Regions from separate parts of the Saccharothrix sp. CCNWYY140 genome, predicted to be linked through region 2. Evidence: riboswitches for the same ligand, from Rfam matches in the RefSeq annotation. Region 2 holds a riboswitch; the other holds the start of a gene.

The links. A riboswitch is a leader RNA that binds a small molecule or an ion and turns the genes downstream of it on or off. The one in region 2 is predicted to bind cobalamin.
Region 1: linked by a shared signal. The riboswitch ahead of WBN91_RS13570 (CbtB-domain containing protein) and the one ahead of WBN91_RS01635 (ribonucleoside-diphosphate reductase subunit alpha) in region 2 are both predicted to bind cobalamin.

The regions. Positions count from the first base shown of each region.
Region 1 covers NZ_JBBEGC010000022.1:13,918-21,381, reverse strand. The annotation lists gene WBN91_RS13585 (GNAT family N-acetyltransferase) at 1-387, shown strand, start outside; gene WBN91_RS13580 (LysE family translocator) at 443-1,051, opposite strand; gene WBN91_RS13575 ((2Fe-2S)-binding protein) at 1,071-1,733, shown strand; cobalamin riboswitch at 2,135-2,310, shown strand; gene WBN91_RS13570 (CbtB-domain containing protein) at 2,342-2,527, shown strand; gene WBN91_RS13565 (CbtA family protein) at 2,538-3,293, shown strand; gene WBN91_RS13560 (HAD family hydrolase) at 3,336-3,995, opposite strand; gene metH (methionine synthase) at 4,022-7,464, opposite strand, start outside.
Region 2 covers NZ_JBBEGC010000002.1:75,984-83,447, reverse strand. The annotation lists gene WBN91_RS01665 (helix-turn-helix domain-containing protein) at 38-613, shown strand; gene WBN91_RS01660 (TetR/AcrR family transcriptional regulator) at 610-1,209, shown strand; gene WBN91_RS01655 (Scr1 family TA system antitoxin-like transcriptional regulator) at 1,216-1,944, opposite strand; partial or broken gene WBN91_RS39100 (helix-turn-helix domain-containing protein) at 1,969-2,106, opposite strand; gene WBN91_RS01650 (helix-turn-helix domain-containing protein) at 2,618-3,463, shown strand; gene WBN91_RS01645 (DUF397 domain-containing protein) at 3,460-3,651, shown strand; gene WBN91_RS01640 (J-domain-containing protein) at 3,638-4,036, opposite strand; cobalamin riboswitch at 4,728-4,927, shown strand; gene WBN91_RS01635 (ribonucleoside-diphosphate reductase subunit alpha) at 4,972-7,251, shown strand; gene WBN91_RS01630 (ribonucleotide-diphosphate reductase subunit beta) at 7,248-7,464, shown strand, end outside.

The DNA.
Region 1 (7,464 bases), on a different contig from region 2:
GAGGCGAACTCGTACTACGTGCGCATCGCCGACCCGGTGGCGCTGCTGGACCACCTGCGCCCGGTGTTCGGCCGGCGGCTGGCCGTGTCGGAGTTCGCCGACGCGGAGGGCGAGGCCGTCGTGTCGTTCTACCGCTCCCACGTGCGCCTGCCGTTCAAGGCCGGCGAGGTGGGCGAGGTGGTGGCGGGCGGCACCATGCAGGCGCCGGGTGTGGCGGGCGGCTGCGGTGTGGCTCCGGACAAGCTGGCGTCACTGCTGTTCGGGCCGTACGGCCTGCGCGGCCTGACCGCGCGCGAGCCGGACGTCTACCCGGGACCGAACGCGGACCTGATGCACACCCTGTTCCCGCCGATCCGCTCCGACCTGATCACCTTCTACCTGCCCTGACCGCCCACTGTCTGACCGCCTACCCGTCCTGACCGCTTGCTTGTCCCGACCGACCTCAGGTGCCGTAGCCGGCGAACTCGATCCCCAGCGCCACACCGGCGAGGGCCAGCAGCACGCCGGCGCCGGTCAGCGCGCGCCGGTAGCCGGTGTCGCTGAGCCGTCGCCTGCCGCGTGCGATGAGGACGGCGATGACGACCTTGCCGCCGATGAGCATCACGTAGAAGCCGACCAGCAGAGCCACTGCCGCGCCGGCCGACGCGCGCCACGTCGTGATCGTCAGCGGACCGAGGGCGGTGGCCCAGGCGACCCACGGGTGTGGGCTGAGGAGGTTCACCAGCGCGGCGCGGCGCAGGGCGTCGCCGCCTGCCTCGGCGGAGCTGTCGAGGGTGGCGGTTCGGGCTTCGCGCACGGTCTGCACGCCGCTCCACACGACGAACACCGCGCCGACGACCCCGAGGACGCCCAGCGCCCGTGCGGGGAGTCGGTCGAGCACGAGCACGGTCACGCCGACCACGACGGCGTCCGACAGCAGGGGCGCGCACGCGGCCAACGCGCCGGCACGCCAACCCGACCGCAGCGCCGAGGTCACCACCAGCACCAACAGCGGTCCGGGGCTGATGCTCGCGGCCAAGCCGAAGGTGAGTCCCAGCCCCAGTGCGTCCACGGGCGGCAGACTAGGCGACGTGCCCGACTTCGCCGCCGTGTTGTCCACCCTGCGCCAGGTGCGCGGTCTCAGCCCGTTCTTCGCGCTCGACATCGGCCGTCCGGGCGAGGAGTGGAGGTCCGGCGCGGACTTGCTCGACGGACCCGCGCTGCCGCGGACCCTCGACGCCATCGGGGAGCGCTACCGGACGCGGGAGCGGCGGGTGGCGGCGTCGCTGTTCTTCCTCAGCTACACCGCGCGCCTGCTGTGCCCGACAGCCGCCGCGCACGCCGTCGACGGGACCGCGCCCGACATCCGACCCGACAACCTGTGGTGGCACTACGGGCCGGAGGGGCTGCGCGTGCGGATCGATCAAGCCACGCCGGGCGTCGGGATCGCCGAGTCGCTGGAGCCGGTGGTCGAGGCGGTGCGGTCGGTGGTGCCGGTGGCGAGCGGGCTGCTGTGGGGCAACGCCGCGTCCTCGATCGCCGGCGCGCTCAAGACGGTCGCGCGCAGCGGTATCGCGTCGGCGGAGCACTGCGTGGCGGTCGGCGAACGGCTGCTGTCGGAACCGCCGCTCAAGGGCTCGGGCGACTTCATCCCCTTCCCCGGCGAGGTCGCGTTCCGCCGGCGCAGCTGCTGCCTGTACTACCGCCTCGACGGCGGCGGCACCTGCGGCGACTGTCCCCTCCCGCCAAGGTGATCCACCCACGCCACTGAGGCGGCCCGCCCGCTGCCGCCCCAGCCGGCCACCCGCTCCCACGACAGCCGGCCACGCCGCCGCCCACAGCCAGCCACGCCGCCCGCAGCCAGCCACGCCGCCCGCAGCCAGCCAGGCCGCCCGCAGCCAGCCACGCCGCCCGCAGCCAGCCACGCCGCCCGCAGCCAGCCAGGCCGCCCGCAGCCAGCCAGGCCGCCCGCAGCCAGCCAGGCCGCCCGCGGCCGGCGAGGCGGCCCGCCCTCTGCCAACCACCCTTCGCGCCCTCGCGAACCACCGGCTCCCGCCCGCGCTCGCCGCAGGGCGCTGCTCCATTCGCCGAGGTGGACCGAGCGTGAGGTGGATGACAACTCGTCTGGTCGGTTGTGCCGGGGCGTTGTGGACCTTTACGGTTCCAGCGCCGCAGTGGACGGGAAGCCGGTGGGAATCCGGCGCGGTCCTCGCCACTGTGACCGGGGAGCCAACCCGCCGAGAACGTCACTGGTCGCACGGTGCGGCTGGGAAGACGCGGGGACGGTGTCGATCCGGGAGTCAGGAGACCGGCTGCGGCGCGAGTTGTTGTTGACCTTCCACGAGGTATGGAGGAGGCCGTCATGACGAGCCCCGCGCACCACCTTTCCCTTCCCATCCCCCGGTGGGCCTATGCCGTCGCGCTGGTCGCGCTGATGGTGACCTGGCTCGTCCTCCAGGAGAACGGCATCGCCCTCGGTCACGCCGCCGAGTCGCTGCACGAGTTCTTCCACGACGGGCGCCACGCGCTCGGCGTCCCGTGCCACTAGGCACCCGACCATGACCACTTACAAGGGCGTGCTGCTGCGCGGAGTCGGCGCGGGCGGCATAGCCGGATTGCTGGCGGGCCTCGTCGGGCTCGTCGTCGTGGAGGTGCCCATCCGGGCGGCGTTGGCCGTTGAGGAGGCACGTGCCGCCGCGGAACCCGCGGCGGAATCGGGCGGGCACGACCACGGCGAGCTGTTCGGCCGAGGCACTCAGATGGTCGGCGGCGTGCTGGCGGCGGTGATCGTCGGCTTGGCGATCGGCGCGTTGTTCGCCACCGCCTACGCGGGCAGCCGCCGCTGGTTCACCAACCGCCCGCCGTTCACCCGCAGCGTGACGCTGGGCGCGGCGGCGTTCGGCGCGGCGGCCCTGCTGCCCGCGGTGAAGTACCCGGCCAACCCGCCCGCGGTGGGCAACCCGGACACCGTGGACTACCGGACGCTGCTCTACCTGGGCGTCATCGCGGCGGGGTTCGTGGTGGTCTACGGGTCGAGCTACCTGGCCTCCCGCCTGACCCACCTGGCCGCGCCGGTCCGCTCGACGGTGGTGGCGCTGGCCGCGATCACCGGTGTCGTGGTGGTCCTGCTGGCCTTCCCGGCCCCGCCGGACCCGATCCCGGCGGACATGCCCAGCGACGTCCTGTGGCAGTTCCGCCTGGCGTCCCTCGCCGAAACCGCCACCCTGTGGCTGGGCCTGGGCGTGGTGTTCGGCCTGCTCACCGACCCTTCGGTGCGCAAGTCGACCGCCCGCGCGCAAGCACTGGCGGCCTGATCGGAACCCGGTCCCGGGCATTGAGCCGTCCGGGACCGGGAATCAGGCGCGCAGCGCCGCCAGCACGTCGAGGTCCACGCCGATCAGGGACTCACGGAAGATCCGCCGCTCCCCCGCCTGCACCGGCACGTCGCACGGCACGACCAGCACCGTGCAGCCCGCCGCGACAGCCGAAGACACGCCGGTCGGCGAATCCTCGATGGCGACGCAGCGAGACGCGTCCACGCCGAGCAGTCGGGCCGCCTTCAGGTACGGGTCCGGCAAAGGCTTGTTGCGGCCTTCGACCTCGTCACCGCACACGGTGGCGTCGAACAGCTCACGGCCGATGGTGTCCAGCGCGAGCTCGGTCAGCCCGCGTTCGGTCGAGGTCACCAGCGCCATCGGAACGCCCGAATCGCGCACCGCCCGCAAGGCCTCCTGAGCGCCCGGTCGCCACGGCAGTCCCGCCCGGAACACCTCCTCGGTGCGCCGCAGGATCCAGGCCGCGCCGTCCGCCGTCTCCTCCGGCGTCGGCACGATCCCGACCTCGGCGAACAGCAACGACATCGTCGTCGGCACGTTGGTCCCCACCATCGCCTGCCGGGTCGCCAGCGACAGCGTGCCGCCCAGCTTCTCGGCGAACTCGTAGAGCGGGACGTCCCACAGCTTCTCCGAGTCCAGCAGGGTGCCGTCCATGTCCCACAGCACGGCCTCGACGGTCATGCCGCCCCTCTCTCCACGACCACCCATCACGCGTTGAAGTACTTCGCCTCGGGGTGGTGCGCCACGAACGCGTCCGTCGACTGCTCCGGGTGCAGCTGCAACCCCTCCGACAGCTCGACCCCGATCCGACCGGGTTCCAGCAGGTCCACGACCTTGACCCGGTCCTCCATGTTCGGGCACGCGCCGTAGCCCAGCGAGTAGCGCGCGCCGCGGTAGCCGAGCTTGAAGAAGTCCTCGACGTCCGACGGGTCCTCCGCCGCCACCGAACCGCCGTCCGGCCAGCGCAGCTCCTCACGGATGCGGCGGTGCCAGTACTCGGCCAGCGCTTCGGTCAGCTGGACGCCCAGGCCGTGGACCTCCAGGTACTCCCGGTAGGAGTCCTTGGCGAACAGCTCGTTGGCGTAGTCGGCGATCGGCTGACCCATCGTGACCAGGTGGAACGCGATCACGTCGACCTCGCCGGCCGACCGGGGCCGCCAGAAGTCCGCCAGGCACAGCCGCCGGTCGCGCTTCTGGCGCGGGAAGGTGAACCGGGTGCGTTCCGGGGCGTCGATCGAGGGCTCCGAGAGCACCACCAGCGTGTCGTCCTCGGCCACGCACGGGAAGTAGCCGTAGACGACGGCCGCGTGCGCCAGCACGCCTTCGGTGGCCAGCCGGTCCAGCCAGTAGCGCAAGCGTGGCCGGCCCTCGGTCTCCACCAGGTCCTCGTAGGTGGGGCCGTCGCCGCGCGAGCCGCGCAGCCCCCACTGGCCCATGAAGGTGGCCCGCTCGTCCAGCATCGCCGAGTACTCGGCGACCGGCACGCCCTTGACCACCCGCGTGCCCCAGAACGGCGGCGTCGGGATCGGCACGTCCACCGCCACGTCCGACCGGCCGGACACCGGCGGCTCCTCGGGGGCGGCGGCCTTGCGGGACGCCGCGATGCGCAGCGAACGCTCGCGCCGGGCCTTGCGCTCGGCGGCCTTGCGCTCGGCCTCGGGGTCGACCAGCGGCGTCTCGCCGCGCTTGGCGGCCATGATCGCGTCCATCAGCCGCAGGCCCTCGAACGCGTCACGGGCGTAGCGGACGTCCCCCAGGTAGGTCTCGGTCAGGTCGTTCTCGACGTAAGCCCTGGTCAGAGCGGCACCGCCGAGCAGGACCGGCCACCGCGCGGCGACACCGCGCGAGTTCATCTCCTCCAGGTTCTCCTTCATGACCACCGTGGACTTGACCAGCAGACCGGACATGCCGATGGCGTCGGCGCGGTGCTCCTCGGCGGCCTCCAGGATGGCGTTGATCGGCTGCTTGATGCCGATGTTCACGACCTCGTAGCCGTTGTTGGACAGGATGATGTCCACCAGGTTCTTGCCGATGTCATGCACGTCGCCCTTGACCGTGGCCAGCACGATCCGGCCCTTGCCGCCGTCGTCCGAGCGCTCCATGTGTGGCTCCAGGTGGGCCACGGCGGTCTTCATGACCTCGGCGGACTGGAGGACGAACGGCAGCTGCATCTGGCCGGAGCCGAACAGCTCGCCGACGGTCTTCATGCCCGACAGCAGGGTGTCGTTGATGATCTGCAACGCCGGCCGCTCGCGCAGCGCCGCGTCCAGGTCGGCCTCCAGGCCGTTGCGCTCGCCGTCGACGATGCGCCGCTCCAGCCGCGCGAACAGCGGCAACGCCGCCAGCTCCTCGGCCCGCGAGGCCTTGGACGAGGACATGCTGACGCCCTCGAACAGCTCCATCAGCCGCTGCAACGGGTCGTAGCCGGGACGGCGGCGGTCGTAGACCAGGTCCAGCGCGACGGCCCGCTGCTCGTCGGGGATGCGCGCCATCGGCACGATCTTGGAGGCGTGCACGATCGCGGTGTCCAGGCCGGCCTGCACGCACTCGTGCAGGAACACCGAGTTCAGCACCTGCCGCGCGGCCGGGTTGAGGCCGAAGGACACGTTCGAGATGCCCAGCGTGGTCTGCACGTCGGGGTAGCGGCGCTTGAGCTCGCGGATCGCCTCGATGGTCTCCAGGCCGTCGCGGCGGACCTCCTCCTGGCCGGTGGAGATCGGGAAGGTCAGGCAGTCGATGATGATGTCGCTGGTCCGCACGCCCCAGTTGCGGGTCAGGTCCTCGATCAGCCGGACCGCGACGCGGACCTTCCACTCGGCGGTGCGGGCCTGGCCCTCCTCGTCGATGCACAGGCCGACGACGGCCGCGCCGTGCTCGGACACCAGCCGCATGATGCGCTGGAAGCGGGAGTCGGGGCCGTCGCCGTCCTCGTAGTTGACCGAGTTGACCGCGCACCGGCCGCCGAGGCACTCCAGGCCGGCCTGGAGGACCTCCGGCTCGGTCGAGTCCAGCATGATCGGCAACGTCGAGGCGGTGGCCAGGCGGGACGCCAGCGCGCGCATGTCCGCCGCGCCGTCGCGGCCCACGTAGTCGACGTTGAGGTCGAGCAGGTGGGCGCCGTCGCGGGTCTGGTCGCGGGCGGTCTCGACGCAGTCCTCGAACCGGTCGGCCAGCATCGCCTCGCGGAAGGCCTTGGAGCCGTTGGCGTTGGTGCGCTCGCCGATCATCAGCACGGAGGCGTCCTGGCGGAACGGCACGGCCTGGTAGAGCGACGACACGCCCGGCTCGGGGCGCGGCCTGCGGGGCGCGGGGGCCAGGTCGCGCACCGCGTCCACGACCTGCCGGACGTGCTCGGTGGTGGTGCCGCAGCAGCCGCCGACCAGGCGGACGCCGAACTCGGTGACGAACCCGGACAGCGCGGCGGCCAGTTCCTCCGGCGTCAACGGGTACACCGCACCGCGCGGCCCCAGTTCGGGCAGGCCCGCGTTGGGCATCACCGACAGCGGGATGCGGGCGTGCTTGGACAGTTGCCGCAGGTGCTCGCTCATCTCGGCGGGGCCGGTGGCGCAGTTCAGGCCGATCAGGTCGACGCCCAGCGGTTCGAGGGCGTTGAGCGCCGCGCCGATCTCCGAGCCGAGCAGCATCGTGCCGGTGGTCTCGACGGTGACCTGCGCGATGATCGGGACCGTGACGCCCTCGGCGGCCATCGCGCGCTTCGCGCCGATGACGGCGGCCTTGGTCTGGAGCAGGTCCTGGGAGGTCTCGACGATCACCACGTCCGCGCCGCCGACCAGCAGCCCGCGCACCTGCTCGACGTAGGCGTCGCGCAGCGTGGCGAACGGGGCGTGCCCGAGCGTGGGCAGCTTGGTGCCGGGGCCGACCGAACCCAAGACGAAGCGAGGACGGTTCGGTTCGGCGAACTCGTCGGCGACCTCGCGGGCCAGCGCGGCGCCCGCGCGGGACAGCTCGAAGATCCTCTCCTCGATGCCGTACTCGGCCAGGTTGGCGAGGTTCGCCCCGAAGGTGTTGGTCTCCACGGCGTCCGCGCCGGCGTCCAGGTAGCCCCGGTGGACCTGCCGCACGACGTCCGGCCTGGTCACGTTCAAGATCTCGTTGCACCCGTCGTGACCTGCGAAGTCGTCCATTGTCA
Region 2 (7,464 bases):
TTGTCGCGCGGCGCGGACCGCGGTGACAATCCACGACGTGTCGACCACGAGGGACGAACTGTTGGCCGCCGCGGCGGAGGCCTTCGACCGCCACGGCTACGCGCGGGCCACCATCGACGACGTGTGCGACCGCGCCGGCGTGACGAAAGGGGCGCTGTACGGGCACTTCAGCTCGAAGAAGGCGCTGGCGCTGGCCGTGCTGGAGCGGCGGGCGCGGGAGTGGACGCGGATCCGCGAACGCCTCCAGCGCGTCCACCGCAGCCCGTTGCAGGTCCTGGTGGACTTCGGGTACGCGGTGGACCGGGACCGCGCTGTCGTGCAGCGGCTGCTGTTCCAGGCGCCGCTGTGCGACGACGTGGCCCAGCGGCACGTCGCCCGGTGGACGGCGACCGTGCTGGACCTGTTGCGGCACGCCGAGAACCGCGGCGAACTGCGGGACGGCGTCGACCTGGCGGAGTGCGCCGACGGAGTGGTCGCCGCGCTGGTGGGAGTGCACCTGATGGCGATGGCGGTGGACGGGCGGAACGAGGCGGTCGCCGAGGTGTGGCGAACGTGGCTCCCGGCCGTGGCGAAGCCCCCGGTGTACGCGGCACTGCGGATCGCGCCGCGGTGAACGTGTCCCAGGGTGCCCGCACGCGCGCCGCGCTGGTTGCCGCGGGCATCGACCTGTTCGACCGCGACGGGTACGAGAACACGTCGCTGGACGCCGTGTGCCGCAGCGTGTCGGTGACGAAAGGCGCGCTGTACCGGCACTTCCCGTCCAAGCAGGCCTTGGCGGTGGCGGTGGTCGAGGAGTACTTCCGGCGGTGGCACCTGGTGCGCGCCGACTGTGAACCGCGGGTCAGTCCGTTGCAGGCCTTGGTGGACCTGACCCACCGCATGGCCGAGCTGACCGCGACCGACCCGACGGTCCGGGTGGGCGTGCGCCTGCTGTTCACCACCGAGCTGTTCGACCTCTTGGCGGGCATGCACTTCACCAGCCTCACCACCACCGCCCGCGACCTGCTCCGCCAGGCCGCGGCGGCGGGCGAGCTGAACCCGAACCTGGACCCGCGGCGGGAGGCGGAGGCGATCGTGTCGGCGGTGGTGGGCACCCAGGCGCTGACCGTGATCACCGGGAAACCCACCACCCGCCTGTCCACCGCGTGGCACCACCGCTTGGCCCACCTGGTTCCTCCGACCAGGCGCTCTCTTTACCGCATCGGCTAGCGCTCGTCACCGGGTCTGGTCCCGTGCTTCCATCAGGTGGTCGAGGTGGATCCGGAGCCGGGAGCCGGTCAGGGCGGTCCGGTACAGCCGGTCGAAGGTCTGGATGTGGTGCCGGACGTCGTCCGGATCGGTGATCACCACGTCACCCGCCAGCAGCCCGAAGACCACCATCGACTCGTCGTACACCCGGAACCCGGCGTCCGGCACGTCCACCCGCGTCAACCACGGGATCACACCCAACTCCACGGTCGGCGCCATGCTCACCTCCCGCAGCCACGCCCAGTTGTCCGGGTCCGACCGCAACGCGCTCTCCGACAGCACGACCATCAACCGCCGGTCGCGCGCCGGCGTGCGCAGCAGCTGCGGCGGGAGGCTGGTCAACCCCAGCACCCGCACGGTGTCTGCCGCCGCCTCGGTCCGCGCCACGACCACCTGCCGCCCGGAAACCCCGCGGTGCACCACAGCCCGCCGATGCGCCGCCTCCCCCACCACCTCCTCCGCCAACGCGAGCAACCGCCGCCGCACCTCCGGCGTCACCCGGTACACGTCGGCGAGCCGCTGCACGTCGACGAGCTTGGGCACCAGCCGCCCGGTCTCCACTTTGGACACCTTGGACTGGCTGATACCCGCCCGCCGCCCCGCCGCCGCACCCGTCAGCCCCGAAGCCAGCCGGGCACGCAGCAGTTCGAGCGACAACTCCTGCCGCCGCAGTCGAGCATCCCGAACCGGCAACACCCGCTTGACCTTGGACCGCCGGTGCCCTCGACTGCGCAGCAGAACGCCTTCTGCGACGAGCGTGCTGCGGACAGCGCCGTAGGACCGACCTGTCGCCGCGGCCAGCGCGCGGATCGTCTGCCCTTTCGCGTAGCCCTTGACGACAGTCCGGGTGAAGCTCATCGGTGAATCCCTCCTCGCAGCACGCACACCAGGCACACCGGAGGGAAACCACTAACGGCAAACCCACGCTCACCGCCGGACCCACGCGCCCCCGCGAACCACCCTCAGCCGCCAGCCCACGCCACCCCACCGGCAGCCCGTCGGCGGCCACCCCGTCGGCAGCCACTCAGTCGGCGGCCACCCGTCGGCATCCGCCGTGCCCGCGACCACTGACCCCGCAGGCACCCCAGGCCCCGCACCCCGATCCGACAGCCCACCAAACCGCCTCGCCCGGCGCCAGTCACCCAGTCCACAGCCCACAGCCCACAACTCGCTGTCGCTGCTCGCGGCTCGCAGCTCACCGCGCAGGGACGCAGTCGCGCAGATCCTCCCCCCGGAGTTCTTACCTTCAAAGTTAACCTGCACGTGCAGACTTCACGAGTACACCTTCGTGTGAAGACTGTCCTGTCCAACACAACAATGCGGCAGACTCGACCACCCACCCGATGGCGAACGAGAGGCGAGGTAGGCGATGCCCGGGAACGGCGCGAGTCCCACGGCGGCCAAGCTGAAGCTCGGACAGGCGCTCGCCCGACTGCGCGAAGCCAGGGGCATCAGCCAAGAGCACGCGGCCACGGTGCTGGACTGCTCGCCCGCGAAGATCCGGCGCATCGAGGTCGGCGACGTGTCCATCCGACACGGCGAGCTGACCATCCTGCTGGACCACTACGGCACTTGCTGCGAGGTTCGCGAACCGCTCGAAGACTTGGCGCGCGAGGCCCGCAAACGCCGTCCCCGCAACGGTTTCGGCACGGTCCTGCCGACGTTCTTCCGCAGGTTCCACGCTCTGGAACAGCTGGCGGTGGAAGTCCTTCGCTACCAAGCGGAACTGGTCCCCGGTCCACTCCAGACAGCCGACTACGCCCGCGCCCTGCTCTGCACCCACCCGCACCACGAGCCGGAGGACGTGGACCGGCTCGTCGGAGCGCGCCTCGCACGGCTGGACCGCATCATCGACGGCGAGCAGTGGCTGCACGTGATCCTGCACGAGGCCGCCCTGTGGACCGGCGTCGGCTCACCGGAGGTCATGCGCGGCCAGTACCGCCACCTGCGCAAGCTGGCCACGCTGCCCAACGTGACTCTCCAGGTCGTGCCGCTGGACGCCCCGGCGCACACCCTCACCGGCTACCCGTTCGTCCTGCTGCGCCTGCCGGACAGCGACCCGATCGTCTACCTGGAAGCCCTGACCACCGCCGCCACAGTCGAGGAACCAAGCCACATCGCGCGTTACGAGGAGTCCTTCGAAACCCTCCGCCGAACCGCCCTGTCCCCCCAGAAAACCTCCGCACTCCTGACCACGCTGGAGAAATCCCGATGACACCGGAGCCACGGACGACAACCTGGCGCAAGTCAACCCACAGCGGCGGCACCGGCGGCGACTGCGTCGAACTGGCCCACACCAACACAACAGTCCTGGTCCGCGACTCAAAAAACCCGCACACGCCCCCTTTGCGCTTCGCCCCAACCACATTCGGGACTTTCCTGCGAACGCTCAGGAGCGCTTGAGCCGCCACTCCCGTACGACGTGCTCGACGTCGAAGGTCATCAGGTTCAACGGCGGCCCGGACATCGGTTTGCGGATCGCCTCGGTGATCTTCGCGTTGATCTCCCCGAGAATCCGCCGCACCTCCTCCTCGGACGCCGCCCTCCCGGCCGCCTCACGAGCCTCCGCCGCCTCCTTGCGGAGCTGGAGGGTCGGCGGCAACACGCTGCCCTCTTCCCGGCGCACTTTCTCCTTGACCCACCACAACTCGTCATGCGCCCCGGACAACCCGGCCAACGGCTTGCCGGCCCCAGGCAACCCGTCGAACTCGCCCTTCTCCTGAGCCTCGCGAATCTGCCGCTCCACCCACGTCTCAAAGCCGACACCGGCAGGCTTGCGCTGGGTCATACCCCCAACGGTACCCGCGCCACCCCCTCCCCCGCCGCCACTGCGAGCCGCCGATTGCGCGCCGCCAGCCGGACCGCCAACTGCCGATTAGCCGGGGCTGCGGGCTGCGCGGGCTGCGGACTGCGGGATCGGGTCACCGCGGGTGGACAGAGCGCGGATGGGTGGGCTGCGGCGGGCCGAGGATGGGCCAGCGGGACTGGCAGGGCGCGGCAGGCAGGGCGCGGCAGGCAGGGCGCGGCAGGCAGGGCGCGGCAGGCAGGGCGCGGCAGGCAGGGCGGGGTGAGCCGGGGCGAGGCGGGGTCGCGGATGGGGGCCGCGCGGCGGGCGAGGCTGCGCGGCGGGCGAGGGCAGGTGTGCGGCGGGACGGGCGGAGGCCAGGCCGGGCAGGTGCGAAGCCAGTCGGGTTGAGCGCGAGTCCGCCGGGCGGGCCGGGGCCGAGGTGGGCGCTCGGGAGCTGGGCGGGGTCGGTGGTGGCGGGGTCGGTGGTGGGTAGGGGTCGAGTGCGGGTGTTGGGGTGTGGCGGTGATGGGGGCCGCCGTCTTGCCCGCCCGCTCCATATCACGGGACGCGTGACCTCCGAAGTGGTTCCCGATCCTGCATGTCACTCGATCGGGTCGAACATCCCCTCTACCAGATTCGATCTACCTGACACACCACCTGGTGCCTGTTCACAGATCCACCCACAACATGTAGTGTCCAGCCCGCTGGTGGATCACCGTCCTACCCGGTGACGCAAGAGGGAACCCGGTGTGAGTCCGGGACTGCCCCGCAGCGGTGAGCGGGAACGACAGCCGTCAACGAGCACTGGGTTTCGTGCCTGGGAAGCGACGGCCAGTAGGTCTGTGCACGGTGCCCGCGAGTCCGAACACCTGCCACCTGTGCGCGTGCCGAAACACCTCGGTGCGCGGTTTGGTCCTGCTCACGAGGAGAGAGCCTTGACCGTTGTCGACGCGCGGCCTGTGGACGGCCCGCGGTCTGTGCCGGATGCGCTGCGGCGGGAAGTGGCGCAGTTGGCCGGCGATCTGCCCGACGTACACACCGATCGGGTCCTGCGCCTGGTCGAGTCGGGGTTGAACACCGACGGTGACCCGCGTGACCTGGCGGTTCGTGCCGCTGCCGCGCTGACTGCCACCGACCCGCAGTACTCCAAGCTTGCCGCTCGCCTGCTTGCTCGGGCCATCGCCGAAGAAGTGGGGCAAGACCGGTTCTCGAGCGTAGTCGCGCGGGCGGCGCGGCTGGGGTTGTTGTCTGAACGGCTTGCTGGCTTCGTCGAGCGGAACGCCACAGCGTTGGACGCGACGGTGGACGAAGGTGCGACGGATCGGTTCGAGTACTTCGGGCTGCGGACGGTGTACGACCGGTACCTGTTGCGGCACCCCGAGGAGCGCACGGTCATCGAGGCGCCGCAGCACTTCTTCCTGCGTGTCGCCTGCGGGCTGTCCGAGACGGTCGAGGAAGCGCGCGAGCTCTACGCCCTCCTGTCCCGCCTGGACTACCTGCCCAGCTCACCCACCCTCTTCAACGCCGGCACCCGCCACCCGCAGCTGTCCTCCTGCTTCCTGCTCGACTCGCCCCGCGACGAGCTGGAGTCGATCTACCACCGCTACGGCGAGGTCGCCCGGCTGTCGAAGTTCTCCGGTGGCATCGGCATCTCGTGGACGCGCATCCGTTCCCGCGGCTCGCTGATCAGGGGCACCAACGGCCGTTCCAACGGCATCGTGCCCTGGCTGCGCACGCTGGACGCCTCGGTCGCCGCGGTCAACCAAGGCGGCCGGCGCAAGGGCGCTGCCTGTGTCTACCTCGAACCGTGGCACGCCGACGTCGAGGAGTTCCTGGAGCTGCGGGACAACACCGGTGACGAGGCGCAGCGCACGCACAACCTCAACCTGGCGCTGTGGGTGCCCGACGAGTTCATGCGCCGCGTCGAGCAGGACGCCGACTGGTCGCTGTTCGACCCCACGGACGTCCCGCACCTGACCGACCTGTCGGGCGCGGACTTCGACGCCGCCTACAAAACAGCCGAACACGAAAACCTCGCCAAAAGGACGGTGCCGGCCCGCGCGCTCTACGGCCGCATGATGCGCACGCTGGCCCAGACCGGCAACGGCTGGATGACGTTCAAGGACGCCGCGAACCGCGCCTCCAACCAGACCGCGGTCCCGGGCAACGTCATCCACCTCTCCAACCTGTGCACCGAGATCCTGGAGGTCACCAGCGACGACGAGACCGCCGTCTGCAACCTCGGCTCGGTGAACCTGGCCCGGCACGTCACCGGCGACGACATGGACTGGGACCGCCTGCGCGCGACCGTCCGCACGGCGGTGAAGTTCCTGGACCGCACGATCGACCTCACCTACTACCCCACCTCGTCGGCGGGCGGCGGCAACCGGCGGTGGCGGCCGGTCGGGCTGGGCGTGATGGGGCTGGCCGACGTGTTCTTCCAGCACAAGCTCGCGTTCGACTCCCCCGAGGCGCTGGAGCTGTCCACCCGGATCGCCGAGGAGATCGCGCTGACCGCGTTCGAGACCTCGGCGGAACTGGCCGAGAAGCACGGTCCGCACCCGGAGTTCGGCGCCACCCGCGCCGCGCGCGGTCAACTGCACCTCGACCACTTCCCGGACGCCGCACCGCGCCAACCCGAGCGCTGGCAACGGCTCCGCGACAAGATCGCCCGCCACGGCCTGCGCAACTCGCTGATCGTGGCCATCGCGCCCACCGCCACCATCGCGTCCATCGCGGGCTGTTCGGAGTGCATCGAGCCGGTGGTGTCCACGCTGTTCAAGCGCGAGACCCTGTCCGGGGAGTTCCTCCAGGTCAACCCGTACCTGGTGCGCGACCTCAAGGACCTGGGCCGCTGGGACCAGGCCACCCGCGACGCCATCAAGCAGGCCGACGGCTCGATCCAGGGCCTCGACCTGCCCGCCGACTTGAAGGCCCGCTACCGCACCGCGTGGGAACTGCCGCAGAAGGCGCTGATCGACCTCGCCGCCGCGCGCACGCCGTACGTGGACCAGAGCCAGTCGCTCAACCTGTTCTCCGCCGCCCCGACGATCGGCAAGCTGTCGTCGATGTACGCCTACGCCTGGCGCGCGGGCCTCAAGACCACCTACTACCTGCGTTCCCGCCCGGCGACGCGCATCGCCCAAACGACGATCACCACCACCGCGATCGCCTGCTCCCTGGAGAACCCCGAGACCTGCGAGGCCTGCCAGTGACCGCCCTCCTGCTCGACCCCGGCATGGACCTGACCCTGCGCCCCATGCGCTACCCCGACTTCTACGAGCAGTACCGGGCCGCGATCCGCAACACGTGGACCGTCGAGGAGGTGGACCTCGCCGCCGACGTCGCCGACCTGGCCCGCCTGACCCCCGCCGAACACCACCTGGTCAAGCGGCTGGTCGCGTTCTTCGCCACCGGCGACTCGATCG